DNA from 3 places in the Streptomyces sp. NPDC031274 genome. Region 3 is predicted to be linked to each of the others. Evidence: riboswitches for the same ligand, from Rfam matches in the RefSeq annotation. Region 3 holds a riboswitch; each other region holds the start of a gene.

Region 1 (9,610 bases), on a different contig from region 3:
CGTGCGGTCAGCAGCCAGGCGAGGTCTATCACCGCGATCGCTCCCCAGATCCAGCAGACGACGGCGCTTCCGTCCGGCGCCAGCGCCGTGGCGAGTACGCCCAATCCGACTGTGCCCAGCACTAGCCTGGTGCTGCGCCTCAATGCCAGTGACGCGCGCAGTGGCCCCGGTTCGGCCAACCTGTCGGCCAGGTAAGCGTCGAATGCCTCCGCGACCTGATCGTCGATCTCGTCCCGCATCTGGGCATCCAGTGATTCAGGCATGGACGGCCACCCGCTGCACCGCGGTTGCCTGAACGGAAGCCGCCATCGGCGGCCACAGCACGACGACAGCGCACAGTGCCGCCAGGAGGAGTTCCAGCGTGCAGGCCAGCGTCAGCGAGATGAGGGCGTAGTGCCCGGCCGTCATGACGTCGAACCAGGCGTCGACCAGCAACAACACGGCTGTCGCGATGGACGCCAGCGGCGCCCGGTGGTCACTACGCCGAACCAGCACCGCTGACGTCAGCAGACCGGCGATCTCCAACGCGACGAAGCCGACCCAGCCGACCCGCCAGTGCTGCGCCTGATAGGGGTCCGGCAATGTCGTCCACAGCACTGCGAGCCATGGCATCAGCGCCAGCCCTGCGGCCAGTAACAGCCTGCCGACCAAGTTCTTTCGCATCTCGACCCCCGCACGTTCCAGCGCCTGCCGGCACCCTCCTGAGTCAAAGTAGCTATTGCAGAGATATTCTGCAAATAGTCTCTGTGATGGCTGCAGAGAGTCTCTGCAGTACGCTGGCCGACATGGTCGAGCGCCCCGAGAAGAGAGTGCTCACCGGCCCGGACCTCAAAGCCTTCTACAAGGCACTGTCCAACCCGGTGCGCCGCGACATCCTGAGCTACCTCGGCGAGCACGGTGAAGCGAACTCCACCAGCGTCGCCAAGGCCCTCGGTGAAAGCACCGGCACCACCAGCTACCACCTGCGCAAACTCGCCGACCTCAAGCTGATTGCCGAGATCGAGGAGCGGTCCACCGGCCGGGAACGCTGGTGGAAGTCACTCATGACGGACATCTTCACGCCGCCGGGCCTGGAGTTGGCGGCCGACGAGCGCGAGGCCGCGGTGAAGATCGGCGCCCTCAAGATGACCCATGACCTGAACCTGGTCGTGAGCGCATACGCCGGGTACGACTCCTCCGCAGGCTGGAACCAGATCTACCGCGCCGGACTGCGGATGACGAAGGATCAGGTCGCCGCGTTCGTCGAGGAGTACCAGACGCTTCTACGCAAATACCAGACGGAGCCCGGTGACCACCCGCCCGACTCCCGGCACATGGCCGTACGCCTGGTAGTTGTGCCCGACGAGGGCTCCCGGCCCACCCTGCCGACTGAGCCGGACGGCGATTAGCGCCGCACCAGACGACAGAGTCCTGGCATAGAGGTCAGTCCAGGGCAGCGACGCCGTCCTCGCCTCGACCTGCTTGGGCTCGCAGGCGTTCGGCCCGCTGTTTCTTGTCGTCGATGTGCCGCAGGCTCTCCTGTTCTTGTCGTCGATGTGCCGCAGGCTCTCCTGTTCTTGTCGTCGATGTGCCGCAGGCTCTCCTGCAAGCTGGCGACCTCGCCGAGCCACCGCATCCGCTGCGCCTTCCGCCCGCATCGAAATCGGCGGCACAGTACAGCTCCACCCTCCCCGGGCCCCGGACTCCGCCGGGCGCGTCACGATCTTCGGCCCGAGCCCCGGAGAATGCTAAGAGAGGAGGCTCGGGCCGCTCCTGAAGCCGGGCGGACCCCGGGATTTCCCTCCCCTGGGCGGGAGTTGCGGGAATTTCCTCCAGGGCACCCTCTCGGGTCATCTGACCGTCAGCTGAAAAGAGTTCTCAGCTCCGGCGTTAATTCATGATGCACAACACTCGAGAGGGGATTGATATGCCGTCACATCCAGCGGGACGGACCGAGATCGGGGCCTTACCTCCTTCGGACACAGGCGGGAATTCTGGCCCCATGCAACCAGCGCACAGCCAGCCTCGCTTTGCGGGGGGGGGGGAAGCGAAATGACGGAAAGCCACCGAGGGTCGATCCTGCGGGCGTCGACAGTACCGGCTCCGCCGACACCGTGTCTCCGCACGGATACAGAGACAAAGAAGCCCCTACCCCTGAGGGACCGCAGCGGCCCGGGACCGGCAGCCGGATTCGCCTGCCGGGTGCGGGGCGAGGCAGCGGCAGACTCCGGCCAGGGCCCTGCGGCATCGGCGTCAGGGGGCGCACACAGCAGGACCTGACCCAGCAGGATCGCTTCCCGGCGAGTTCTGCTGGTTGCGGGTACGGGAGAGTGCCTGTTTCGCGAAAGCGAGGGCGGTGAACCGCCACCACACCCCCTGCCCCGGCGCCCGTGCCGCCAGGGTCACGCGCGGCCCAATGTCTATTTTGCGCGCCATTCATGCCGAATAAAGCCATATGGGGCACCCTCGTGCTGCATTCCCTTCAGTGAATTGAGTCACGCTTCCGGTCGCGGCGCCGCTGGGAACAACTGCGAACCGTTGGGCGCACTTCCGTTGCGCACTAAGAAATTTGGGGTTTTTGATCAATGAGTGCGAGCGGCCCTGTTCGCCTGGAGGCGAGCCCTCGCGCATTGCCTATGCGAATTCGTGTCTTGTTCCTTCTGGCATTCCTCGCCTAACGTCACCGTCAATCCGGATGGAACGCCGAATCCTGCCGCTGTCCGGAAACCCATCCCACTCACTTACGCACGGCAGGAGCGGGGGACCCAGGTAAGCCGCCGATCCGGATTCCGGAACGGCTCCGGGGTGAAGTCGCATTCACAGTGCGGCCGGACATCTCCCGTCCGAACCCGACAGCTCACCTCGCAGGCGACGGAGAGGAAATCGTCATGCCTGCAAAGGGAAAGCACCGCCGCCCCAAGTCCAGCCCGCTCACCCGGAACCTCGCCGCCGCAGGCACGGGCGGCGCCGTGCTCGTCCTCCCGGTGCTCGGTGCGACCACCGCAGCCGCTGCGCCGGCCGGCGCAGCGGCCAAGCCCGCCGCGGCCCCCACGACGTACGTCGTCGCCGCCGGTGACTCCCTCGCCAAGATCGCCCGCGAGCACTCCCTGAGCGGCGGCTGGAAGAAGCTGTACGCGGACAACCGCAGCACGCTCGGCGACAACCCCAAGATGATCCACCCCGGTCTCAAACTCACCCTCGGCGAAAACGCCCCCGCTCAGCGGGCGGACCGCTCCGAGCGCACGGACACCCTCACCGCCGAGCCCGCCGCAGCCCCGGCGAAGAAGACGTACACCGACGACCTCGACGGCTGGATCAGGGAGTCACTCGACGTACTGGCCCAGCACGGCATCCCCGGCACCTACGAGGGCATCCACCGCAACATCATGCGCGAGTCGTCCGGCAACCCTCAGATCACCAACAACTGGGACTCCAACGCCGTCGCCGGAACGCCCTCCAAGGGGCTCCTGCAGGTCATCGACCCCACCTTCGCCGCGTACCACGTGCCCGGCACCTCCACGGACAGCTTCGACCCCGTCGCCAACATCACCGCCGCCTGCAACTACGCGGCCGACCGCTACGGCTCGATCGACAACGTGAACGGCCCCTACTAGACCGTTCGGTGACTGTCACAGCCCCGCCTTCAGGAGCCCCAGGTCCCGCAGGCACTCGGCCAATCGGCCAGCTCGACGAAGCTCAGGGTCGGGCCGTCGGCGACGGCCAAGAACCGCCGATCCGCTGCCTGGGGCGCGGCCATCGCGTGGCCGACGGCTTCGCCGCGATCAAGGCGGCCGTCTTCGACGATTTCCCTGCGCATTGCGAAGACCGCCCGCCAAGGTATCCCGCACGGCTCCCGCCTGGACGAGATCCGTTCTGGACGAGATTCATTGGGGGGCGGCAAGGCGGAGTGCTGCCTGGCCGCACCACTCCCCCGCACGACCCTCGACACACCGGATCGGGTCAAGGTCCGCCGGGTTACGAGTCTGTCCCAGCCGGGCGGCAGCCGCGAGCAGGCCTCGACGGTGGCGGGAACCGCCTTTACGGTCGGCCGGTGACGTACACCGGCGCTCTGCGGCGCGCCGTGACAGAACCCCTGAATCCCCTGCCGTACAGCGCCTGTACAGCGCCTGCGGCGGGCCACGGCAGGGGTGTGGGAGAGGCCGGTTGTGAGGCGGGGTGTGACCGATCGTGGTGCGAGTGGTGCCTGGAGGTGTGTGTAACAGGGATGCATTAGGCGGTGATTGATCGGAACGGGAAGCCCGGCCGGGCGGGTCCTGGTGGTCAGAAGTGCTCGCTCGTAGCGAGCACCGTCAGCACCCCATCCGATTCTGAGGAAGACACGATGCGCGTTCACAAGCTCACCTTCGCCGCCCTGGCTGTTGCCGCGAGTCTCTCGCTCACGGCCTGCAACGACGACGACGTCACGGGACAGGGCGACCCGTCGTCCGCATCCAGTACGTCTTCGTCGGGCGGCGGTTCGGAGCAGAACGGCGGTTCGGGCTCGGGCGATTCGGAGCAGGGCGGCGGCGAGGACTCCGCCGGGAAAAACTCGGGCGGGCAGGGCACGGACGCCGGGACCGGCTCGGACGAGGACGGCACGGCCGCCGACAAGTGCCGTACCGACGATCTGGACATCACTGCATCGGACAGCACCATCGACGGCGACACGGAGGGCTCCGTCGCGGTGGAGATGAAGAACAGCAGCGGCCGGGGCTGCGTGCTGTCCGGGTTCGCGGGCCTCGACCTGAAGACCAGCGAGGGGGATCTGTCCGCCGAGCGCACCGGCGAGCCGGCCGACCGGATGACCCTCCAGGACGGGAAGTCGACGTTCTTCAACGTCAGCTACCCGATGAACGACTCGGGCGGCTCCGGCGTGAAGGTCACGAGCCTTGTGGTGACCCCGCCCGGCGAGACGAAGTCGTTCACCCTGGCGTGGCCCGGCGCCGCCACGCTGCCCGTCACCGACGGCGCCGGCTCCCCGGTGAAGGTCGGCCCGATCGGCAGTGCCGGTCAGGGCGGCTCCTCCTGATCAGCGAGGTCAGCCTGATCAACAGGGTCAGCACGTGTCTCGCGTAACACTTGTCTCGAGTAGCACTCGGCGCGAGTAGTACTCGTCTCGCGTAGTGCACGGGTCGGGCTTGCGCGGGACGCGGTTACGGGACGTTGCTGGCCCCGGTCACCGCTCCCCGGCCCCCAGTCCCCAGTCCCCAGTCCCCAGTCCCCAGTCCCCAGTCCCCAGTCCCCGGAAGGATCCGCGCTGCCGGAACAGACGACGGAATGTGTCGCGGTCGGCGAGAAAGCGGCCGGTATCCGCTGCGGCCTGGTGGTGCAACGTACCGGTGCGATTGTCCCCGCGCCGGACTGCCCGGCCGGTCGGCGGCCTGATCTGTCAGCGGGCAACTGCGCAACTCCTGGACGTACTTCGCAGGTTGGAGCAGGCTGTCCCCGCCCTCCGCCACCGCGAACTGGCTTCCTTGTCCGCCACCCGCCCGCACCGCGCCGCTTGTCGCCCCTACCTGAGGAGTTCTCGCATGGACCAGCCGCAGATCCTTGTCCTGGACGCCGCAGGCAGCGACCGACACGCCGAGGACGCCGAGCTGCGCTCACGCGGCCCGGCCACCCGCGTCGACGTCCTGGGCGTCGAGGCGTGGGCGGTGACCGACCCGGCCCTGCTCAAACAGCTCCTCACCGACCCGCGGGTCTCCAAAGACCCCCGGCGGCACTGGCCGATGTTCCCCGACCAGATCCTCGGCACCTGGCCGCTGGCACTGTGGGTGGCCGTCGACAACATGTTCACCGCCTTCGGCGGCGACCACCGGCGGCTGCGGCGCCTGGTCAGCCCGGCCTTCACCTCGCGCCGTATCGCCGCCCTGCAGCCGCGTATCGAGGAGATGACCGACACGCTGCTCAAGGAACTCGCCACCCTTCCCGCCGGGCAACCCACCGACCTGCGCGAGCGGTTCGCCCATCCGCTCCCGATCCGGGTCATCAGCGAACTCATGGGGATCCCCGACCACTCCCGGCCCGGCTTTCGCCGTACCGTCGACGGCGTCTTCGACACCACGCTCAGCCCCGATGAGGCCGCCGCGAACACCCAGGAGGTGTACGCGATCCTGGCCGACCTGGTCGCGGCCAAACGTGAAACGCCCGGCCAGGACATGACCTCCGTGCTCATAGCCACCCGGGACGATGACGGCTCCGCGCTGAGTGAACAAGAACTCCTCGACACGCTCCTCCTGGTGATCAGCGCGGGCTACGAGACCACTGTCAACCTCCTGGACCAGGCCATCGTCGCGCTGCTCACCCATCCTCAACAGCTCGCCCAGGTCCGCGAGGGCACAAGCGCCTGGGCAGACGTCGTCGAGGAGACGCTGCGCTACGAGGCACCCGTTGCGCACCTGCCGATGCGTTTTGCCGTCCAGGACATCGCCCTGACACCAGGACTCGTGATCCGCCAGGGCGAGGCCATCCTCGCCTCCTACGCCGCAGCAGGCCGCCACCCCGGCCTCCACGGCCCCAGCGCCGGCTCCTTCGACCTCACCCGGGCCGACAAGACCCATCTCGCCTTCGGCCACGGCGTCCACGTCTGCCTCGGCGCGGCTCTGGCCCGGATGGAAGCCCAGATCGCGCTGCGGGCGCTGTTCACCCGCTTCCCCGGCCTCACCCTCGCCGTCCCCGCATCCGAGCTGCGCCCCGCGGAATCATTCATCTCCAACGGACACCGGGAACTGCCGGTCGTCCTTGGCCCAGAACGCTGAGAGCTGACTCGACCCGGCACTACCGGAAGTCCCAGAGCCACTGCGCGCCCCGACACGAACTTGACGTTCCATCAGAGGGTGGAGAACACCCGACGGAACAGGTCCAGGGCCTCATCGGCCCAGCTCAAGACACCCAGGGCCGAGCCGAGATTCTCCGGCGGATGGTTGACCAGTGTGTCGTGGCGGATGAGCCGACCGAAGTCCACGAGCACCGGGTCCTGATGAGGGGTGCTCGCGTCGGGGCGGAAGAACCGGACGCCCGCCAGCCGCATCACGTTGATCACTTCCTGGGCGAGAATCCCGTATCCGACCGTCGTGGGGTGCACACCGTCGAGCGAGAACAGGCCGCCGTCCGCGCGCCGTCCGCCCTTGCCGGCGAGGAAATGCGAGTTGGGCGGCGGTGACAGCGCCTGCAGTGCCGGCGGCAACGGATAGGGCCGCCACCAGTCCGGACGCGCCAGGGGGTCCTCGATGTAGCGGCGCGACGCCAGCCGGTCCATCAGGCCGCAGGTCTCAAGGAGGTACCAGTCCTTCCCCTCGGTCCGGGCAGCGCGGACCGTATCGGTGATCGCGTAGTTGTACGCGTCGATCGCGTCGTCCACCTGCCGCGCCTGCTCCGCGGTGATGCTCGGGTCCCTGCCCACGTCGAAGTCCCGGTCGCTGATCCACGGACGGGTGTAGTAGGGGAAGTACCGCGAACCGGGCTGGACCTTGACCGCCACGCCGCGTGCGATCGGCGCGATGGTCACGTGCGGAACCGTGCACCAGATGACGTGGCGTGCCTTGATGTCGGCGACTTCCACGGCCACTTCGCGCAGTTCGGACGTGAAGTGCCTGGGCCGCCAGACCGTGAAGCGGCGCTTGGCGTCCAGGTCGTCGAAGCCGGCGTCCTCACTCCACACCACACGCAGGTCGGTCACCGCCCGCAGGGCATTGTTCGCGCCCAGGAAGACGACCAGTGTCTCGATGCCGTGCTCCGCATCGGTGCCCTCGATGTCCTTGCCCAGCTCGGCCGCCGCACCCAGCTGGGTCAGGGCCCCCGCTGTCCGGGGTTGGGTGGGCAGCACCCTCAGGGCGGCGCGCTCACCGGCGTTCTGCACGATCTGGTTCACGAGGTCGTCCCTCGGCACGTCGATCCGCTTACGGCACTCGTCCGCCGACTTCGACAGCGCATCGCGCAGATCCCACCCGAACACGGCAAGGTTGTGCATGATCGCCGTTGTCGACGGCACAGCCAGGCCGGCCCCTCGCTCCCAGTAGTCCTCCACCCGGTCCATCACATGGCGAGCCCGGAACAAGGCCAGCGGCACCTCCCACCAGTCCACACTCCGCCCAAAGCGGTCCTCCAGATCGCGCAGGAACCACTCGAGGTTGAAGGGCAGCCCGCCCAAGCCCCCGTAGAGGGGATACCGGAACTGCGGGAGACACCCCAGCTCATACGCGACGATCGCCGGATACGACAACGACGTGTTGAAGATCGCCGCGCTCTGGAATCCCTGCGTCAGCGAATCCCCCACCGCGACCAGCCGGTGACGAGGATCCCCCGCCCACCCCGCAGGGACATCGATCCCCAGCCTGGGATCGGTTACGGGCACTCGCGGGCCCTCCCCACCTACGGAATCGGCCATGATCCCCTCCCCCTTGACAGCCTGCGGCGTACCGGCCGCGACCTCCGGTCTCACCCGTCGGCCCTCAGCCCTCGGCCCTTGTGCGAGGCCTTTTCCTGCGTAGCAGAGGCCGATCCAGGGCGGCACTCTCCCGACAAGAGATACGCACAACCCGGTGCACGATCGGCGGCGTGCGGTATCGGATCCGGGCCCCGCCTCACCCCCGTCATGCGTGATGTACACCTGACGGACGGGCCCTGCGGTCGGGAGCCTGAGCCTGTCGTCGGGCACGGAGGCGCACGGCGGGGCCGGTCGCTGTCCGCCCACCCGGATAGGGTACGAAGACCTCTGTGAACGAACAGATTCAGCCCGCGACCGTTCGTGTGTTCATCGCTCTCGCCCCGCCCGACGACGCGAAGCAGGAACTGGAACAGGCACTTGGGCCCGCCTATCACGCACATCCCCGCATGCGGTGGAATCGCATCGAGGACTGGCACGTCACCCTGGCGTTCCTCGGCGAGGTACCCGCACCGGTGGTCCCGCTCCTGCGCACACCGCTCGCCCACCTCGCAGCCACCCGCAGCCCCCTCACCCTGGCCCTGCACGGCGGCGGACACTTCGACGAGCGAGTCCTGTGGAGCGGAATCGACGGCGACCTCGAAGAGCTGCACCAGCTCGCCACCCAGGTGCGCGCCATCGCCGACAACTGCGGGATCGCCCACGCGCACCGGCCGTTCCGCCCGCACCTGACTCTGGCCCGCGCCCGCCGCGACACCCCGTCATGTGCGGTGCAGGCCGCTGCCGGGCTCGCCGGGTTCACCGGCCGCCCATGGAAGGCCGAGCGTCTGCACCTCGTAGCCAGCAACGCCGGCCGCGGCCCAGGCCCCATCCGCTACCGCGACATCGACGCCTGGCGCTTCGACGAGCCGACACAGCCAGACCCCCACGCCCAGGGGCGACAAGGCCGCCCCGGCCACCCACAGCCGCCACACCTAACTCAGGATTGAGCCGTCTCGTCGAACAGGCCACCCGGAAGCGTCCAGTTGCACGTGCTCTCCGGAGCCACATGACGAGCGAGCAGTACCCGCCCGCCCTCGACACACACTCGGAGTCGAACGTGGTGAAGTCGACTATGTCCAGGTCATGCACCCCGATGCTATCCAGGGGTCGGACGCGGACGATCACCGCGGATCCATACGCTGATGCAGCTCCGCCGCTCGGTTCGCTCCCGTCAGTGGAGGCTCACAGATCCAGGACCAGGCGCGG
Region 2 (9,610 bases), on a different contig from region 3:
ACGAGGGCGTCGACCTCGCGCAGGCAGCCCTGGAGCGCAACCGCGGTCTGGCCACCGCACGCACGATGAGCTTCTTCCGCCTCGTCGAGGCACGCGCGCACGCACGCGCCAATGACGCGCAGGCCGCCGGGGCGGCGCTGCGGGCCGCCGAGGGATGGCTGGAGCGGGCCAGGGACGGTGACAACGACCCGTCGTGGCTCGGGTTCTACGGATACGACCGCTTCGCGGCGGACGCCGCCGAGTGCTACCGCGACCTGAAGGCGCCCCGCCAGGTGCGGCGCTTCACGGAGCAGGCCCTTTCGCGGCCGACGGAGGAGTTCGTGCGCTCGCACGGGTTGCGGCTCGTGGTCTCGGCGGTCGCCGAACTGGAGTCGGGGAATCTGGACGCGGCCTGCGAGCAGGGCACGCGCGCGCTTGAGGTCGCGGGGCGCATCTCGTCCGCGCGGACCACGGAGTACGTGAAGGACCTGCTGCACCGCCTTGAGCCGTACGGGGACGAGCCGAGAGTGGTGGAGCTGCGGGAGCGGGCGCGGCCGCTGCTCATGGCTCCCGCGTAGGGGTTCAGGTAATGATCAAGGGCCGCCCGAGATGTCCCGCATGCACCCACATGAACCGCCATGCACCGCCGAAACGGCAACAGCATTTCCGCGCCCTGTAACCCTGCGGTCCTCGCTGGGTTTGGGGGCGTTGTCAGTGGCGCAGTGCACTATCGGGGTGGGAGGTGATGCGGGATGGTCCGGGCCGTGACGTACGACTGTGATGTGCTGGTGATCGGTGGCGGGATCGTCGGTCTGTCGACGGCGTACGCCATCACGCGCGCCGCGCCGGGGACACGGGTCACCGTCCTGGAGAAGGAGTCGGGCCCCGCCCGGCACCAGACGGGACGCAACAGCGGGGTGATCCACAGCGGGATCTATTACCGCCCCGGTTCACTGAAGGCGCGGTACGCGGTGCGGGGCGCCGCCGAAATGGTCAAGTTCTGCGCGGAGTACGGCATCGCGCACGAGGTCACCGGCAAGCTGATCGTCGCCACGGAGCGCTCCGAGCTGCCCCGCCTGCACGGACTCGTCCAGCGCGGCAGGGAGAACGGCATTCCGGTGCGGGAGCTCGGCCCCGCACAGATCTCGGAGTACGAACCCGAGGTGCGGGGGCTCGCCGCCATCCAGGTCGGTTCCACGGGGATCTGTGACTACGGCTCGGTGGCGCAGGTGCTCGCGGACGCCTCGGGGGCGGATGTCCGGTACGGGGCGGACGTCGTCCGCATCGACCGGCGCGAGACGCTCGGTGTCGCCGTTCGCACGGCCGACGGTTCGGTGGTGCGGGGGAAGGTCCTCGTCAACTGCGCGGGCCTGCACTGCGACCGCGTGGCGATGCTCGCCGGTGACGACCCCGGGATGCGGATCGTGCCCTTCCGGGGGGAGTACTTCGACCTGGCGCGGCCCGAGCTGGTGCGGGGCCTGGTGTATCCGGTGCCGGATCCGGCCTTCCCCTTCCTGGGGGTGCATCTGACGCGGGGCATCGGGGGCGGGGTCCACGTGGGGCCCAACGCGGTCCCGGCGCTGGCCCGCGAGGGGTACGGATGGGGTGTGGTGCGGCCTCTGGAGCTCGCGGGGACGCTGGGCTGGCCGGGGTCCTGGCGGATGGCCGGGCGGCATTGGCGGTATGGGGCGGGGGAGCTTCGGCGGTCCCTGTCCAAGGGGGCGTTCACCACGGCGGTGCGGAGGCTGCTGCCTGCGGCGACCTCTGATGATCTTGTGCCGGTGGCCGCGGGGGTGCGGGCGCAGGCCGTTCTGCGGGACGGGACGCTCGTCGATGACTTCCTCATCCAGGAGGGGGCGCGGGCTGTGCATGTGCTCAACGCGCCCTCCCCTGCGGCTACGGCTTCGCTGCCGATCGGGCGTGAGGTCGCTCGACGGGTGCTGGCGTTGCTGTAGGGGCAGGCCCTGCGGGGCTCTCCCCCATCCCGCCCCTTCCCGAAACCATGGGGCTCCGCCCCCTTGACCCCCGACAAGATGGCCTCAAATGCCGGACGGGCTGAAATCTTCAGCCCGTCCGGCGTTTGAGGACGAACTCGGCGAAGCCGGTGATGACGGCACGTACAAGGCACAGGGCCCCCGCGCCAAGCGGGTTCTCGGGGAGGGGCGGGGTCGGGGAGATAAAATCCCCGCACTGTGTCTGAGTCGAACCCCGCCCCCGAGCGCCCCCGCACCCCCCGCCCGAAGGGCGAGCCCCGCTTCCCCGACGGCCCTGCCCCCGACCCCGCCGGGTCGCACTTCGAGCGCCGGATCCGCAGCTTCCAGCCCCGGCGGAGCCGGGTGACCGCAGGCCAAGCGGACGCGCTACAGCGGCTGTGGCCCACGTGGGGACTGGACATCGACGGGCAGCGCACCCTCGACCTCGCCGAGATGTTCGGCGGTGAGCGACCCGTCGTACTCGAGATCGGGTTCGGCATGGGTGAGGCCACCGCCCAGATGGCAGCCGACGATCCGGACACCGGCATCCTCGCGGTCGACGTGCACACCCCGGGCCAGGGAAACCTCCTCGGCCTCGCCGAGCGGAACGGCCTGGACAACATCCGCGTCGCGAACGGCGACGCCGTCATCCTGCTCCGCGAAATGCTCCCGCCCGCCTCGCTCAGCGGCCTCCGCGTCTACTTCCCCGACCCCTGGCCCAAGGCCCGTCACCACAAGCGCCGCATCATCCAGCCCGACTTCCTCGACCTCGCGGCGCCCCGCCTGAAGCCCGGCGCCGTGCTGCACTGCGCGACCGACTGGGAGCCGTACGCCGAGCAGATGCTGGAGGTGCTCACCGCGCACCCCGCCTTCGAGAACACCCGGCCCGACGGCGGCTACGCACCACGCCCCGCCTTCCGCCCCCTCACCCGGTTCGAGGGCCAGGGCCTGGACAAGGGACATGTGGTCCATGACCTGCTGTTCCGCCGTGCGGCATGACCTGCTGTTCCGCCATACGTCATGACCTGCCCGTCCGCCGTCCAACCGGCCAGGAGGCCTGAGACACCGGAGATATCGGCCACGGTCACCCGCAATACCGGCCACGGGACCCGCGATACCGGCCACGCGGCCTGAGACACCGTCGCGGCCCACCCCCGTCCCTCGTTAGGGTCAACGCGTGGCCACCAGTTCTCCGCACCCGCACCCGATGCCCCCCGCAGGGCCCGCCGGGCTGCGGCACGCGCGCTGGTGGCAGCGGCGGGCGATACGCGCCGCCGCCCTGGTCACGCTGCTCGCCCTGTCCGGCCTCGTGATCCTGGCCCTGGTCCGGGAACAGACCGGCACCCAGGGCTTCCTGGTCGGGCTCGGCCTCGCGACGCTGCCCGTGCCGCTCCTGGTGGCCGCCTTCCGCTGGCTGCAACGGGTCCAGCCGGGCCCCTGGCGGAATCTGCTCTTCGCCTTCGCCTGGGGCGCCTGCGCCGCGGCCCTCATAGCGATCGTCGCCAACAGCTTCGCGACCCGCTGGATAGCCACCGCCACGGCCGACCCCACCAGCGCGGACAACCTCGGAGCGACGGTCATAGCGCCGATCGTCGAGGAGAGCGCGAAAGCCGCGGCCGTCCTGCTCGTCTTCCTCTTCCGCAGACGCGAGTTCACCGGCATCGTCGACGGCGTGGTGATCGCCGGAGTGACCGCCACCGGTTTCGCGTTCACCGAGAACATCCTCTATCTCGGCAGCGCCTTCGGCACCGACCAGCTCAACGGCGGGACCGGGCTCGCGTCCGTGACGGCGGCGACGTTCTTCGTACGCGTCGTGATGTCGCCCTTCGCACACCCGCTCTTCACCGTGCTCACCGGCATCGGCTTCGGCATCGCCGCGCTCAGCGCCGACCGGCAGAACTGGCGCCGCGTCCTGCTCCCGGTCGGCGGACTCCTCCTGGCGATGGGCCTGCACGCCCTGTGGAACGGCTCGGCGAGCTTCGGGGACTACGGCTTCTTCGCCGTGTACGCGCTCTTCATGCTGCCGTCGTTCGGCCTGCTCACCTGGCTGGTGATCTGGATCAGGCAGCGCGGCCTGCGCATCGTGCGCGCGGAACTGCCCGCGTACGCGCTCGCGGGCTGGCTCACCGCGCCCGAGCCGTACGCGCTCGGCACGATGCGCGCCCGCACGCTCGCCCGTGACTACGCCTCGTACACGCAGGGCAAGGCCGCGGCGCGCACGGTCGCCCAGTACGAGACGTACGCGACCTCCCTCGCGCTCCTGCGGCACCGGGGGCGCAAGGGCCGCGCGGGCGCCGACTTCGTCGTACGGGAGCGGGAGCTGCTGCACGCGCTGTGGGAGCGCCGTGAGGCGGCACGGCCCGCACTCGCCTACGCGGCGCGCGCGACGGCACCGGTTCTCGTACCGATGCCGCCGCCGTACGGGTACCCGCAACACCCACAGCACCCACAGCCGTACGGGTACCAGCAGCCGTACGCGCAGTCATACCCGCGGCCGTACCAACAGCCCTACGGATATCCGTACGCCCAACCGGCGATGCCCTACCCCGCGTACAACCCCTACCGCGGCTAGGGCCCGAACGAGAGGCCCTGGGGCCTCCCTAGGCGGAAGCCGCCGTGAGCGTCGCCACCTCGGCCTCCGTCAGTTCGAGCTCCCCCACCGCCAGCAGCGCGGGCAGCTGCTCGACCGTACGGGCCGACGCGATCGGCGCCGCCACCGTCGGCTGAGCCGCGAGCCAGGCCAGGGCCACGGTCGCGATCTCGGCGCCGCGGGCCTGAGCGACCTCGTCGAGCGCGGCGAGCACCCGTCGGCCCCGCTCGGTCTCCAGGTGCTTGCCTGCGCCCGCGGCCCGCGCGCTGTCGACCTGCGTGCCCGGGCGGTACTTGCCGGTCAGGAAGCCGGAGGCGAGCGCGTAGTACGGGACGGCGGCCAGGCCGGAGCGCGATGCGACCTCCTGGAGCGAGCCCTCGTACGTGTCGCGCGAGACAAGGTTGTAGTGCGGCTGGAGCGCCGCGTAGCGCGCGAGGCCCTCGCGGTCGGAGAAGTCGAGGAACTCCTGGAGCCGCTCGGCGGTCACGTTGGACGCGGCGATGGCGCGGACCTTGCCGGACGTCACCAGGTCGTCGAGCGCGCCGATGATCTCCTCGACGGAGACGGTCGGGTCGTCGTAGTGCGTGTAGTAGAGGTCGATGTAGTCCGTGCGCAGGCGGCGCAGCGACTCCTCGGCACCGGACTTGATGGTGTTCGCGGACAGACCCTTGAAATCGGGGTGGGCGCCGACCTTCGTGGCGAGCACGACGTCGGAACGGTTGCCGCGTGCGGCGAGCCAGTCGCCGATGACGTGCTCGGACTCGCCGCCCTTGTTGCCGGGCACCCAGGCCGAGTAGACGTCGGCGGTGTCGATGAAGTTGCCGCCGGCGGCGGTGTAGGCGTCGAGCACGGAGAAGGACTGCGCCTAGTCTGCCGTCCAGCCGAAGACATTGCCGCCCAGGGCGAGCGGGAAGACGTCGAGGTCGGACGAGCCGAGCTTGCGGAGAGAAGTCATGAGGAAGACAACGCCCTTACAGAGCGTCGCATTCCGTACAGCGGCACCAGACCGGAGAAGAGCGGGCGCGCCGAACCGGCAGCCCTGACGTCGGGGGGTTGTCGCCAGGACCGCCGGAGTTCGGAGGCTGCTTCAGAGTGACCGGATCAGAGCGGGTGGACCGGAGCGACCAGATCGGAGCGGGTCGGTCAGAGCGACCGGAGACCGGATCAAAGCAGGTCGATCAGAGCGACTGGCCCTTGCCGCGCAGCCACGCCGCCGGGTCCACCCCGGTCGAGTCGCCGCCCGGGTGGACCTCCAGGTGGAGGTGGGCCCCCGTCACGTTGCCGGTCGCGCCGACGCGGCCGATGACCTCGCCGGTGGTGACCTTCTGACCGACGCTGACGCTCATCGACGACTGGTGGCAGAACCACAGCTCGGTGCCGTCGTCGAGCTCCAGGACCGTGCGGTAGCCGTACGCCCCCGCCCAGCCGGCCTCCTTGATGGTGCCGGAGTGGATGGCCTTGATCGGCGTACCCGTCGGAGCCGCGAAGTCCAGGCCCGTGTGGTAGCCGGAGGACCACATGGAGCCGGGCTGACCGAAGGTGCCGGTGAGCGTGTACGAGCCGACGGGCAGTGTGTAGCTCTTCGCGAGCTTGGCCAGGCGCTCCGCCTCGGCCTTCTTCTTGGCCTCCGCCTCGGCCTTCTTCTTCGCGGCGGCCTTCTCGGCGGCGATCTTCTTCTCGGCCGCGGTCTGCTTGGCGGCGGCCTGTGCGGCTGCCTGCTTGACGGCGGCTTCTTCGGCCGCCTTCTGGACCGCGTCGTCCGCCTGGTCCTGCTGGTTCTCGGCCTGCTCCATGATGCGGGCCCGCAGCGCCTCGCCCGCGTCCGTGGAGCCCTGCTCGGCGTCGGTGGTGCTGAGACCGGCGGCGCTCAGCGGCGCGGCGGCCACCGCGACGCCGTTCTCCGCGGCGGCGGAGTCGGAGGAATCGGAGCCGTCGGATATCAAGGACCCCACGCCCGGGAGCGACTTGGCCTCCGGCAGCGAGTCCGTGACGGCCGAGAGGTCCGGCATCTCTATGGAGACCGGGGGCTTGCCGCCCTGCGCGGTGGCGATGCCGCCCGCGCCGACGGCGGCGATGACGCCTACACCGAGAACCGTGGAGCTGCGGGCGAGCCCGCCACCGCCCCGCTTGTGGACGCGGTGCCTGCCGCGGACCGGGCGGACGGACTCCTCGGTGGGATTCCATTCCTCCCAGGAATTGTCGTCGTACCCGCCGAAATCGTCATCATTCGGTACATAAGTGCCTTGGGGGGCAGGGCGGTTGGACGCCACCGGGGCGCACTCCTTTCCTTCCTTCTCGCCTACCGGGTTAGCTGACGGGTTCGGAGCAGGAAGGTCTCCTACGAGCATCTGGCACGGATGCACAGATGACCGATTCACCCCAATTAGTGGTTCCCCGGCTCCCTTGCGGGATTAGGCGCGTGCGCGCGGAGCCGACTCGAGTGTCGGTTGGGACGACCGCGCTGCGTTATCGAACGTTAATAGACAGCGGGGTCGTATTCCAAGCTGTTCCAGTTGATCGTTAACGGATCTGGCCAGTACTTACCGGGACACCGGGGGTAGGAACGGGGCGAGTTGACCCCACTTCTTCACACACCGGAGCTTCACATCCCCTTGACGGTACGTCAGTTGTTATGCGGAGCGGTGTCCTTCAGTCACGGCCTGTGACATCGGTCCCTGTGGCATTGGTCCCCGTGGCATCGGTTCCTGCGGCATCGGTCCCTGTGGCATCGGTTCTGGCGTCACCCGTCGCCGTCACCCGTCACCGTCACCCGTCACCAACGGCCGCCGCACCGCGAGCAGCGCCATGTCGTCGGTCGTCCCGCCCCCGGTGTGCCGCCGCACTTCCTCGGTCAGCGTGGCGAGGAGCGTGTCCGGGCCATTGGGTCCCGGGAAGATCCGGCCGCCGAGCCGGGCGGCAGGATCGTAGAACTCGCCCCGGCTGTCACGCGCCTCGGAGAGCCCGTCGGTGTGGAGCAGGAGCATCGCCCCCGGCGGGAACTCCGTCTCGTCCGCGCGGTCCGGCCAGGCGCCCAGTTCGCCCATCCCGAGCGGCAGCGCGGGCTCGGTCGCCGACAGGACACACAGCCGCCCGTCGCCGCGCAGGAGCAGCGGCCCCGGGTGCCCACGATTGATGAGACGTACGAGACCGTCGCTGTGCGGGATCTCCGCGAGGATGGCGGTGGTGAACCCCTCGAAGTCGTCGAGCCCGTCGCGCCGCGTGCCCTCACGCGCGAGCGCACGCTCCAGGCGCTGCGCCACCGCCTCCAGCGTGCTCTCCTGCTCGGCGGCCTCCCGGAACGCCCCGATGACGACGGCGACGGCCGCCACCGCGCCCATGCCCTTGCCCCGTACGTCGCCGACGATGACGCGTACGCCGTGCGGGGTGTCCTGAACGGCGTACAGATCACCCCCGATGAACGCGTCGGCCTCCGCTGCCTCGTACCGCGCCGCGACATCGAGCCCGCCGATCCGGGGATCCGGCTGCGGCAGTACGGCACGCTGGGCGGCCTCGGCGATGGAGCGGGCGGAGGCCAGCTGTTCGTCGCCGCGGCGCACGACGCGGTTGATGAGGACGGCGAGCACGGCGACGGTCACCACGGTGAACACCTCGGTGACGGCATCGACGTCGGAGCCTGTGTTGGCCCTGAAGTGCAGGCCGAGCACGGCGACGGAGGCACAGAGGCCGATGACGGTGGTGCTGAGCAGCGAGTAGAAGGGCGCGGCGATGAGCGGGGCGGCGGTGAAGAGGGGCGCGGCGGTGAATTGGGGCGGGGTCACGGTGTCGTAGACGATCCCAGCGACGATGAGCAGCAGCGGAAGCGCCCGTACGAACGCCCGTTCGTGCCGGACGGTGGGGCTCTTGCCGGAAGCCCCGCGCGGCCGCTTGCCGGGACCTCTGCTGCCAAGACCTCGACTGCCTGGACCCTGACTGCCGGGGCCCCGACTGCCTGGACCTCGACTCGCGGACTTGCCGTCGGCACGCTTCCCGCCACCCGCGCCCGCACGCTTCCCGCCGCTCGCGCCCGCACGCTTCCCGCCACCCGCGCCCGCACTCGCACGCTCTCCCGACCCCATGCCCGCCGCCCCCTCCCCTCGGCCGCCGCTTCCTCCTCGCTGCCCCACCGGTCTTCTCCTGCCGAATCCCGCGGCCAGGACCAGATCCATGACCGCGCTCGTCCTCGTCCAGGGTTCCCGGAGCGACGGCGCGGGGCGACCTGTGTTGGGCCGACCGGGTTAGCCCGGGTCAGGGCGCCCCGACCGGCTGCGGGGCGAGGCGGCCCGTCCGGGAGAGGCCGCGCAGGGCGAGCGCGCAGGTGGCGCCCAGAGCCGCGAGGCCGAGCCACAGCACAGCGGGCGCGGACCGGGTGACGCCGAGGAGCGTGCCGGTCGCGAGGTTCCCCGCGGTGATGCCGATGCCGCACACCGTGTTGTAGAGGCCGTAGTGCGTGGCCACCCACCGGTCGCCGGACAGCGCGACGACCGTCTCCATCTCGAACGGGTAGAGCACGGCCGTCGCCCCCGCGAGCCCCGCCGCGCACACCAGCAGCCCCGCGACCCCGACGTACCCCGATCCGCCGAGCGCGGGCGGCAGGAACGACGCCCCGAGGAGCCCGAGCCCCGCGACCAGACACTGCTCCCGCGTCCACGTACGTCGGCACAGGTCCGTGATCCTCAGCTGCCCGACCAGCGCGACGAGCCCCGAGACCACGAACAGCGCACTCGTCGCGACGGTTCCCGCGGTGCCGTCCCCCACAAGGCGCTCCACCTCCAGGGGCAGCGCGAGATAGACCTGGAAGGACAGGACGTACGACCCGGTCATCGCGAGCGAGAAGAGCCAGAAGGACCGGTTGCCGAGCACCACCCGCCACTGCCCTCGCTCCTGCCCCTGCCCCTGCTCCTCCACGACGGCAGCCCGCCGCCGTACGGGAAGCCGCAGCACCTGCACCGCCGAAAGCACCGCGAACAGCGCCGCCGCGACCGCGCACGTCACCCGGAAGTCGATCCCCGTGAGCGCGAGCCCGACGAGCGGGCCGAGCAGGATTCCGCCCTGGTAGAAGACGTTGAAC
Region 3 (9,610 bases):
CCGGCAGTCCGGCCGGGGTGAATCCGGCGGGCACCGACAGCGCGGGGCTGCCGGTCGCGGACACCAGGTACGCCGAGCGCATCCATTCCAGGTAGTCGGACATCGACACTCCGTCGACATCGGCCGGGTACTCCAACTCCACCGGAAAGGGCACCACTTGGCTGGTCGGCAGGACCAGGGCGTCATACCGCTCGAAGAACTCCCTCACCCGGTGGAACAGTTCGCCGTGCAGCACGGTGGCCCGCTCCAGGTCGGTACCGGTGAGCGTTCGCCCCTGCCGTACGTTCCGCACCAGGCTGGGCTTCATCCGGTCGGCCGCGGTCTCCACGAGCTCGCCGAGCGCCAGGTGGAACTGCCAGGCACGGAAGGTCCGGAACACCTCGTCGGCACCGGAGAGGTCAGGGCAGGCCTCCTCGACCGAGCACCCCAGGTCAGCGAAGACCGTGACGGCCGGCGCGAACGCCTCGGTGACCTCGCGGTCGACCGGCACCGCTCCCCCCAGGTCCGGCGACCAGGCGATCCGCAGCCCCCTCAGATCCCGTTCCAGTGATCCGCCGAACGCGCTCCCCGGCATCTCCAGAGCGATCGGCGAGCGCGGGTCGGGCCCGGCGACGACGGACAGCAGCAGGGCCGCGTCGGCCACCGTGCGCGCCATCGGCCCCTGCACGGCCATCGTCGACCACGGGGCGGTGTCCGGCCAGCTCGGCACCCGACCCGGCGAGGGGCGCAGGCCGACCACGTTGCAGAACGACGCGGGGTTGCGCAGAGAGCCGCCCATGTCGCTGCCGTCGGCCAGCGGGTGCATGCCGCACGCGAGCGCCGCCGCCGCTCCCCCGCTGCTGCCGCCCGCCGACCGCCGAAGGTCGTACGGGTTGCGGGTGGCACCGAAGACCGGGTTGAAGGTGTGTGAACCGGCAGCGAACTCGGGCACGTTGGTCTTGCCGACGGTGATCGCCCCGGCGGCGCGGATGCGCTCGACGATCAGCTCGTCGCGGTCCGGGACGTTGTCGGCCAGGAGCGGGGTCCCGTAGGTGGTCCGGATGCCACGGGTGTCGTGCGTGTCCTTGTGTGCGATGGGCAACCCGTGCAGCGGGCCGAGCGGTTCGCCGCGCGCTGCCTGCTCGTCGGCGGCGTACGCCTCGTCGAGCGCGCGCTCCGCCGAGAGGGTCACCACGGCGTTCACGGCGCCGTTGACCTGCTCGATCCGGTCCAGGTGCGCCTGGACGACCTCGCGCGCGGACAGTTCGCGCTCGCGGATCCGGGCGGCGAGTTCGCGGGCGGTGAGGTGGACGAGCTCCCCGGCGTCGGGGACTCGGTGGGCTTCAGGGCTCATACGACGCTTTCGGCTCGGGGCGGCTTTCGGGGCGGTCGGCGGCCGACGTTCGTGGCCGCGTTCTCGGCATGCGCTCTCAGCGAGCGGCTGAAACGCGGTGCGTCTGTTGACTCCGGCGGATCACTCGAACATGCTCCCCATCACGACGTTACGTACGTCCTGTACATTTTTTACAGACACCTTGGGGAGCAGCCACCCCCGCCAGAGGAGAGACGTGCCATGAACCGACCGTTCGCCCGCCATGTCCTGCCCGAGTTCACCGACCGCACCTCCACGGGGCAGCGGACCCTCGATCCCTACTCGAAGCTGCTCGAGGAGCGCATCGTCTTCCTCGGGACGCCGATCGACGACACCTCCGCCAATGACGTGATGGCGCAGTTCATGCACCTCGAATACTTGGCGCCCGACCGCGACATCTCGCTCTACATCAACGCTCCCGGCGGCTCGTTCAGCGCGATGACGGCCATCTACGACACGATCCAGTTCGTCACCTGCGACGTGGAGACGGCCTGCCTGGGCCAGGCCGCGTCGGCGGCGGCCGTCCTGCTTGCCGCGGGCACCCCCGGCAAGCGATGCGCGCTGCCGGGCGCCCGGATCCTCATCCATCAGCCCTCGCTCGCCGAGCCGATCCACGGCCAGGCGACCGACTTGGCGATCCAGGCCGACGAACTCCTGCGCACCCGGGCGCAGCTGGAGAAGCTGCTCGTCCAACACACCGGCCGGAGCCCGGAGCTCGTCGCGGCCGACATCGAGCGCGACAAGATCCTCAGCGCCTCCGAAGCGGTCGAGTACGGCCTGGTGGACCGGATCATCGCGACCCGCACATCGTCCCTGCGCACCCCGGACGCGAGGTGAGCCACCGGTGCTGCCGCCCGAGCTTCCTCAGCTGCCCGCGCTCACCCGCGCCGAGGGCGAGTTGATCGACCGGTACCTCGAAGTGGTCGACCTGGTCGGCCGGATCAATCCCGCCCGCGCCTCGGACACCTACGGCGGGCTGCGCGCCGCACAGGCCCTGGTGAGCAGCGCGACCGCCTTGCGGGACGCCCTGACACTCATGCACCAGCGGGGCGAGAGCGCCGTGCACGCGCCGACGCTGGCCCGAGCGCTCCGTGTGCTGGACGGGGAGCGGCGAGCCGGACGGGTCACTGTGCCGCCCCCGTCGGCATCCTGAGCCTCCGTCACCCCGGCCCTGACGTCCGAACCGTCCGGGGCGGGACTCAAACGAACCAAACGGGCTACCTCGTTCGGCGTAGACGATCGTAGTCATTCGGGCTGTCCGCGGTTGCGTCAGATGTGTACGCGACGGCCGGAATTCCTCGTTCCGGTGCTGGTCGAACGATCGTCGAGGGCCTCACCCCGATCCCGAATCAGACTTTGTCCACCCGAACGGTTCAGGCGTGAGGAGCCTCACAAAACGCCGTTTCGGCTCGGAATTCGCACCCTTGACGGGTCAAGATCCCTTCCGACGACAAGCCCCCGCCACAGCGGCGGGGCGGTCCGGGTGGACGCCGAGTCCTGCCGCCACCCGGATGACCGGTCGACATCGGTGCATCGGCAGGAGTGGAGGACCCAGGCATGACGGGTCGGTCCGGAAGGTCCGGACGCCGACCCTTGGGGTGAAGCCGCACACCGCGGCCGGGCAACTTCGCCAGCCCGAATCCGACAGGTCATCCTTCACAGGCGGCTGACGAAGGGTTGCGCATGACCGCGCTGAATCATGTTCCGTCGCTGCTGACCAGGGCCGGCTCCGTATCGGTCCTCACGCTCGCCGTCGTGGGCGGCACCCTCGTGGGCCCAGGGCTCACGACGGAAGCAGAAGCCGCGACGCACGGAACCAAAGCGCTCAAGATCGCTGCCTCAAAGAAAGGCTCGCCGTACCGCTACGGAGCGAAGGGGCCGCACAGGTTCGACTGCTCGGGCCTGACCCTCTACTCCTTCAAGCGCGCGGGCAAGAAGCTGCCTCGCACCGCCGCACAGCAGTACAACAAGACCCGCCACGTCTCGGCGTCGAAACGCTCCCGCGGCGACCTCGTCTTCTTCCACTCCGGCCGGAACGTCTACCACGTCGGCATCTACGCCGGAAAGGGCAGGATCTGGCACGCCCCGAAGTCCAACACCGTGGTGCGCCTCGAGAAGATCTGGACGAAGAGCGTCTGGTACGGCAGGGTGCGCTGATCACCCGTCACTGAACGTCAGCTGCCGGACGGCGGCGGGAGCCTCACGGCTGCCGCCGCCGCTCGGCCGCCCCCGCCCGGCCCTCTGATCGGCGCGTCCGCCGGGCGTGGACGGCGTCCACGCGGATACTCGTGCGCCATGGCCGAAAACAACAGCGCTCCCCCCGCGGGCGACCCGCCGCCGCGCCACGAGACGAGCTTCGAGCGCGCCGACCGCAACTTCTTTGAGATCCTCCAGGAGCTGCGCGTCACGCAGGCCGGGGTGCAGATCCTCTTCGCGTTCCTGTTGACGCTCGCCTTCACCGAGCGCTTCCCCTCGCTCGACACGGTGCAGCGCGCCACGTACGTCACCACACTGCTGCTCGCCGTCCTGTCCGCCGCCCTGTTCACCGCGCCGGCCGCCCTGCACAGGTCGCTGTTCGGGCAGCACTCCAAGCCGCGGATCGTGCGGGTGTCGTCCCGCCTCGCCGGTATCGGCATGGTGGTCCTGGTGTTCGCGCTCGCCGGTTCCGTGCTCCTGGTCGTGGACGTGGCGGTGGGGCGCACCGGCGGGATCATCGCGAGCGCGGGCACGCTGGTGGTGTGCGCGGGCCTCTGGGGCCTGCTTCCCGCCCTGGTGCGCGGCGCGGGCAAGGGCGACTATGACGACGACACCGACACCGGCGGGCCGGACGGCGTCACGCCATCAGGCCCTCGGTCAGGAGCACCAGGCCCAGGACGCTGAGCGCGACACCTGTACCGCCCTCGATCGAACGGGCCGTACGCGTCCTCCGCAGCCCCGATCGCGCAGGCGACTCCGGCGCGGCGGGAGGTGAGGGCGTTGCGCACCACCACGGCGAAGTCGGCGCCCGGCATGGCGACCATGCCCGCGGCGACTCCGGCGAAGGTGACCGGTTGTGCGTCCACGACCCCAAGGCTGCCGTCGTTCTGCCTTCAGCAGGTATGTGGAATATCCTGGGTCTGCCTTAAGCAGGCGTTTACCCCCACGCCGACGGACGGCACCCCACGGCCGCACGGCCCGTCGGCTCCCGCACGCTCCTGCACCGGGAGACTTCCATGTACGACCCGACGCGGCTCGCCGCACTGGTGGCGGTCTCCGAGGCCGGATCGATCACCCGCGCCGCCGAACGCCTGGGCTACACCGTGCCCGCCCTCTCCCAGCAGCTGGCCAAGCTCGAACGGGAGGCGGGCACCGCGCTCCTGGTCCGGCATCACCGCGGGGCACGCCTCACCGGCGCGGGCGAGCTCCTTCTCGCGCGGGCGCGCCGGGTCCTCGACGAGATGGAGCAGGCCCGCCACGAACTGGCCCGGCTCGCGGGCCTGTCCGGCGGCAGACTGCGCGTGGGGACCTTCACCACCGCCGGGATCCATCTGATGCCGCCCGCGCTCACCGCGTTCCGCCGCGCCCATCCGGACATCGAACTGACGGTCCGGGGCTATGAACCGCCGCTCGGCGTCGCGGCCGTGGCAGCGGGCGAGGTCGACCTGGCCCTCACGCACACCTACGAGCCCGCGGACGCGCTGCCGCTGCCCGCGTCCGTGTCCGCGGAGCAGATCCTGGTCGAGGAGTTGGTCCTGGTGACCTCGCCCGGCCACGCGCTCGTGAGCACCTCGTCACGGCTGCCTCTGAGCGATCTTGCCGGTCAGCCGCTGATCAGCATGGCGCCTTCGCATCCACCCCGGCAGGGCGTGGAGTCCGTACTCGTCCGGGCCGGGGCGACGCCCTCGGTCCTGGTCGAGACTCCCAGTTACGCGCTGGTGTGCGCGCTGGTCAGCGCGGGGCTCGGGGTCGCCGTCGTACCGGAGATGGTGGCGCGGACGGCGGTCACCCCGGTGGGGGTCAGGCCGCTTGAGCCGGGGAACCTGCGCCGTACGATCTCGGTCGTCCACCGCTCCGACGGGTCACACCCCGCGGCGGACACCTTCCGGGCGCTGCTCCGGGGGGCCTTCGGACGCTCGGCGGGGTGAGGGCGAAACGCTCAGCCAGTTGAGCGTGAGGGCGAAGCCGAGGGGGCCGCTGTCGCGTCACCGCGGATCGTCGCGGTCCACGGCAGCGCGATCCAGACCGTCTTGCCGCCCTCGGGGGTGGGCGTGACCGACAGCCTGCCGCCGCACTCCATGGTCAGCCAGCGGATGATCACCAAGCCACGGCCGTTGTCCTGCTGGACCGCGGCGGGCAGCCGCTTGGGGTAGCGGGGATGGCTGTCGGTGACGCCGATGCGCAGTTGTTCCTCCCGGTCGAGCTCCATCTCCACCGTGAAGGTGGGCGACTGGCCCCGGGTGTGCTGGACGGCGTTCGTGGCGAGTTCGGAGACGATGAGCCGGACGGTGTCGGCGGCCTCCGTGTCGTCCGCGAGGCCCCACTCGGTGAGGACGGTCAAGACGTACTTCCGGGCCGCGGAGACCGAGGCAGGATCGCTCGGCAGGGTGACGGATGCTTCCTGAAGGTCTGCCATGGCGACGCTGTCCCTTTCCCACCGGGGCTCGGCTCCGACTCGTCACGGAAGGCACGAGGACAGTCCCGGAATGGTGCTCTGCGCCAGCCTGCCACTCTCGGGGCGCTCACAGGTGGCCATCCACCAAGATGTGCATATATCTGTCGCTCGAAGCGGTGAACTCTGCTACGGAAGACCGTATTTGGGTGAGAGGCCGACGCTTCCTCTACTGTCGCCGGTGAGAGGCCTGAGGAGTCCGGGAAAGAGGCTCCGCCGGGAAGGAGACGGACATGCGGTACGGTCCCGCGGTGCGCCGCCGGAAACTCGGCGCCGAGCTCCGCGCGCTGCGCACGCACGCCGGACTCACCAGCGGCCAGGCAGCGGACCGGGTCGGCTGGCATCAGTCGAAGGTCAGCCGGATCGAGACGGGGCGTAGCGGCGCCAAGGCGGCCGACGTACGCCTGCTGCTCGAGGCGTACGAGGTGAAGGACCCGCACCTGCGCCAGTTACTGGTCGCGCTTGCGGGCCCGGAGGACGACGGCGGGCGCCGCCGCTGGTGGCATGCCTACCGCGAGCTGCTGCCGCCCGCCTACCGCGACTTCATCAGCCTGGAGTCACAGGCCTGCCGGGTCCGCACCCTGGAGACCACCGTCGTGCCGGGGCTGCTGCAGACTCCGGACTACGCGCGCGCGGTGACGCGGGCAGCGCTCGCCGGAAGGCCGGACGAGCAGGTGGACGCGCTGGTCGAGGTGCGTCTGGCCCGTCAGGACGTGCTGCGCGCGGCTCCTCCGCTGCACCTGAGCGTGGTCCTGGACGAGGCGGTGCTCCACAGGCCGGTGGGCGGCAGTCAGGTCCTCGCGGGCCAGTTGAAACGGTTACTGGAAGCCTCACAACTGCCCCACGTGCGGATTCAGGTGCTGCCGTTCACCGCAGGGGAGCACGTCGGCCTCATCGGCTCTTTCGTTATTTTCTCATTTCCGAACATTGCTGATCTGGATGTGGTTGTTCTCGACCACTTGACGAGTAGCCTCTACCTCGAACGGAGAGAGGACCTCCGGGCGTACACGGATGCCTTCAACTCCCTTCGCAGAAAGGCACTTTCACCCGAGGAATCAACGGATCACATCGCCGGGATATGTGACGGCGCGTAAGGGGGCACCATGACTGCACTGCCTCGGCACGTACCTTCAAGCACGTCTCTGCACGACGCACGGTGGCATCGCAGCAGCCGCAGCAACGGCATGAACAACTGCGTGGAAACAGCTCCGCTCGCTTCAGGGCCGAAGCAGGGGCTGCTCGCCGTGCGCGATTCGAAGAACACGGCAGGGCCCGCCCTGCTTTTCTCGCCCGCCACCTGGGAGGCCTTCGTCCACGGCCTCCGGTGACTATCGCGGTGCGGTGCGGCTGATCACCCGGACGGCATCGGCGATCTGTGCGCCGGTGAGATCCGCCCGGGCGGTCAGCCGCAGCCGCGAGATGCCGTCGGGCACCGACGGCGGACGGAAGCAGCCGACGACGAGGCCCGCGCCCCGGCAGTCGGCGGCCCACCGCACGGCCGTTTCCGGCGACGGCGCGCGCACGGAGACGACGGCGGCATCGGGCCGTACCGCCGAGAGGCCCTCCGCCGTGAGGCGTTCATGCAGTTCGGCCGCGACCTCGCGAGCCCGTGCGGCGCGCTCGGGCTCCCCGCGCAGCAGGCGCAGAGCCGCGAGAGCCGCCCCCACGGCGGCCGGGGCGAGTCCCGTGTCGAAGATGAAGGTGCGGGCCGCGTTGACCAGGTGGTCGATGACCTTGGCGGGGCCGAGGACCGCGCCGCCCTGGCTGCCGAAGGACTTCGACAGGGTGACCGTGGCCACCGTGTGGGCGTTGCCCGCGAGTCCGGCCGCCTGCGGGGCACCCCGCCCGCCGTCGCCGAGCACCCCGAGCCCGTGGGCGTCGTCGACGATGAGACCGGCACCGAACTCCGCACAAACGGAATCCAGTTCGGTCAGTGAAGCCGCGTCGCCGTCGACCGAGAAGACCGTGTCCGAGACGACGACCGCGGGACCCGCGTGCCCGTCGAGCGTCTTGCGCACCGCTTCGGGGTCGGCGTGCGGCACCACTTGCGTCGTACCGCGCGCCAGGCGGCAGCCGTCGATCAGCGAGGCGTGGTTGCCCGCGTCCGAGACGATCAGCGAGCCGTGCGGAGCGAGGGCGGTGACCGCGGCGAGGTTCGCCGCGTATCCGGAGGAGAGGACGAGAGCTGCCTCGAAGCCGCAGAACTCGGCGAGTTCACGCTCGAGTTCCGCGTGCAGCTCGGTGCTGCCGGTCACCAGCCGGGAGCCGGTCGCTCCGCCGCCCCAGCGCCGGGCCGCGGCCGCCGCGCCCTCCGTGATCACGGGGTGTCTGGCGAGGCCCAGATAGTCGTTGCTCGCCAGGTCGAGGAGGCCTCCGGCGTCGGCGGGACGGGGGCGCAGGGTGCGGACGAGTCCGGCCCGGGCGCGCAGGCTCGCCTGCTCGTCGATCCAGTCGAACGGCGAGCTCGCCATGGCGGTTCCTCCGGGTCGTCATCACTGGCCGGTTTGTAGACAGTGCACAGACCCTAGCCGTCCGGCCACCGGGCCAGGATGTGGCAATACCCACACCTCTCAGCGTTTCTGTTGTGCGAAGTCTCCTTGGAAAGGGAGGCTCTCGTACGTAAGGATCAGCGCCATGGATCTGCTGAACACGCTGGTGGACAAGGGGCTTCGGCGCGAGCTGCCGACCCGCGAAGAGGCGCTGGCCGTGCTGGCCACCTCCGACGATGAGCTTCTCGACGTGGTGGCCGCCGCCGGGAAGGTGCGGCGTCAGTGGTTCGGGCGGCGGGTGAAACTCAACTATCTGGTCAATCTCAAGTCAGGTCTCTGCCCGGAGGACTGCTCGTACTGTTCGCAGCGCCTCGGCTCGACGGCGGGCATCCTCAAGTACACCTGGCTGAAGCCCGACGAGGCCTCGCAGTCCGCGGCGGCCGGGGTCGCGGGCGGCGCCAAGCGGGTCTGCCTGGTCGCGAGCGGCCGCGGACCGACCGACCGTGACGTCGACCGGGTCTCGCGGACCATCGAGGCGATCAAGGAGCAGAACGAGGACGTCGAGGTGTGCGCGTGCCTCGGGCTGCTCTCCGCGGGGCAGGCGGACAAACTGCGCACGGCGGGCGCGGACGCGTACAACCACAACCTCAATACGTCCGAGGGGACGTACGGCCAGATCACCACGACCCACACGTACGCCGATCGCGTAGACACCGTGCAGCAGGCGCAGGCCGCGGGCCTCTCCGCCTGTTCGGGTCTGATCGCGGGCATGGGCGAGACGGATGAGGACCTGGTGGACGTGGTCTACGCGCTGCGCGACCTCGACCCCGACTCGGTGCCGGTCAACTTCCTGATCCCCTTCGAGGGCACCCCGCTGGCCAAGGAGTGGAACCTCACGCCGCAGCGCTGCCTGCGCATCCTGGCGATGGTCCGCTTCGTCTGCCCCGACGTGGAGGTGCGCATCGCGGGCGGCCGCGAGGTGCACCTGCGCACGATGCAGCCCCTGGCCCTGCACCTCGCCAACTCGATCTTCCTGGGCGACTACCTGACCAGCGAGGGCCAGGCGGGCAAGACCGACCTGGAGATGATCGCGGACGCCGGATTCGAGGTCGAGGGCGCGGG

Evidence for each region. A riboswitch is a leader RNA that binds a small molecule or an ion and turns the genes downstream of it on or off. The one in region 3 is predicted to bind cyclic di-AMP.
Region 1: linked by a shared signal. The riboswitch ahead of ACZ5CR_RS26340 (transglycosylase SLT domain-containing protein) and the one ahead of ACZ5CR_RS39355 (C40 family peptidase) in region 3 are both predicted to bind cyclic di-AMP.
Region 2: linked by a shared signal. The riboswitch ahead of ACZ5CR_RS42445 (M23 family metallopeptidase) and the one ahead of ACZ5CR_RS39355 (C40 family peptidase) in region 3 are both predicted to bind cyclic di-AMP.

The regions. Positions count from the first base shown of each region.
Region 1 covers NZ_JBVIHP010000017.1:144,350-153,959, reverse strand. Annotated here, with positions in the region: gene ACZ5CR_RS26355 (hypothetical protein) at 1-263, opposite strand, end outside; gene ACZ5CR_RS26350 (hypothetical protein) at 256-663, opposite strand; gene ACZ5CR_RS26345 (ArsR/SmtB family transcription factor) at 750-1,388, shown strand; cyclic di-AMP (ydaO/yuaA leader) riboswitch at 2,708-2,865, shown strand; gene ACZ5CR_RS26340 (transglycosylase SLT domain-containing protein) at 2,868-3,593, shown strand; gene ACZ5CR_RS26335 (hypothetical protein) at 3,623-3,796, opposite strand; gene ACZ5CR_RS26330 (DUF4232 domain-containing protein) at 4,322-5,008, shown strand; gene ACZ5CR_RS26325 (cytochrome P450 family protein) at 5,511-6,737, shown strand; gene ACZ5CR_RS26320 (hypothetical protein) at 6,809-8,254, opposite strand; gene thpR (RNA 2',3'-cyclic phosphodiesterase) at 8,695-9,351, shown strand; gene ACZ5CR_RS26310 (PDR/VanB family oxidoreductase) at 9,587-9,610, opposite strand, start outside.
Region 2 covers NZ_JBVIHP010000049.1:6,458-16,067, reverse strand. Annotated here, with positions in the region: gene ACZ5CR_RS42470 (MFS transporter) at 1-557, shown strand, start outside; gene lhgO (L-2-hydroxyglutarate oxidase) at 732-1,934, shown strand; gene trmB (tRNA (guanosine(46)-N7)-methyltransferase TrmB) at 2,172-2,951, shown strand; gene ACZ5CR_RS42455 (PrsW family glutamic-type intramembrane protease) at 3,130-4,524, shown strand; partial or broken gene ACZ5CR_RS42450 (aldo/keto reductase) at 4,553-5,497, opposite strand; gene ACZ5CR_RS42445 (M23 family metallopeptidase) at 5,721-6,812, opposite strand; cyclic di-AMP (ydaO/yuaA leader) riboswitch at 6,824-6,970, opposite strand; gene ACZ5CR_RS42440 (PP2C family protein-serine/threonine phosphatase) at 7,296-8,618, opposite strand; gene ACZ5CR_RS42435 (MFS transporter) at 8,788-9,610, opposite strand, start outside.
Region 3 covers NZ_JBVIHP010000036.1:73,158-82,767, reverse strand. Annotated here, with positions in the region: gene ACZ5CR_RS39370 (amidase) at 1-1,333, opposite strand, end outside; gene ACZ5CR_RS39365 (ATP-dependent Clp protease proteolytic subunit) at 1,553-2,188, shown strand; gene ACZ5CR_RS39360 (hypothetical protein) at 2,196-2,504, shown strand; cyclic di-AMP (ydaO/yuaA leader) riboswitch at 2,868-3,031, shown strand; gene ACZ5CR_RS39355 (C40 family peptidase) at 3,035-3,508, shown strand; gene ACZ5CR_RS39350 (DUF6328 family protein) at 3,647-4,231, shown strand; partial or broken gene ACZ5CR_RS39345 (LysE family translocator) at 4,279-4,413, opposite strand; gene ACZ5CR_RS39340 (LysR family transcriptional regulator) at 4,564-5,475, shown strand; gene ACZ5CR_RS39335 (ATP-binding protein) at 5,487-5,963, opposite strand; gene ACZ5CR_RS39330 (helix-turn-helix domain-containing protein) at 6,233-7,093, shown strand; gene ACZ5CR_RS39325 (DUF397 domain-containing protein) at 7,103-7,327, shown strand; gene ACZ5CR_RS39320 (8-amino-7-oxononanoate synthase) at 7,328-8,470, opposite strand; gene bioB (biotin synthase BioB) at 8,634-9,610, shown strand, end outside.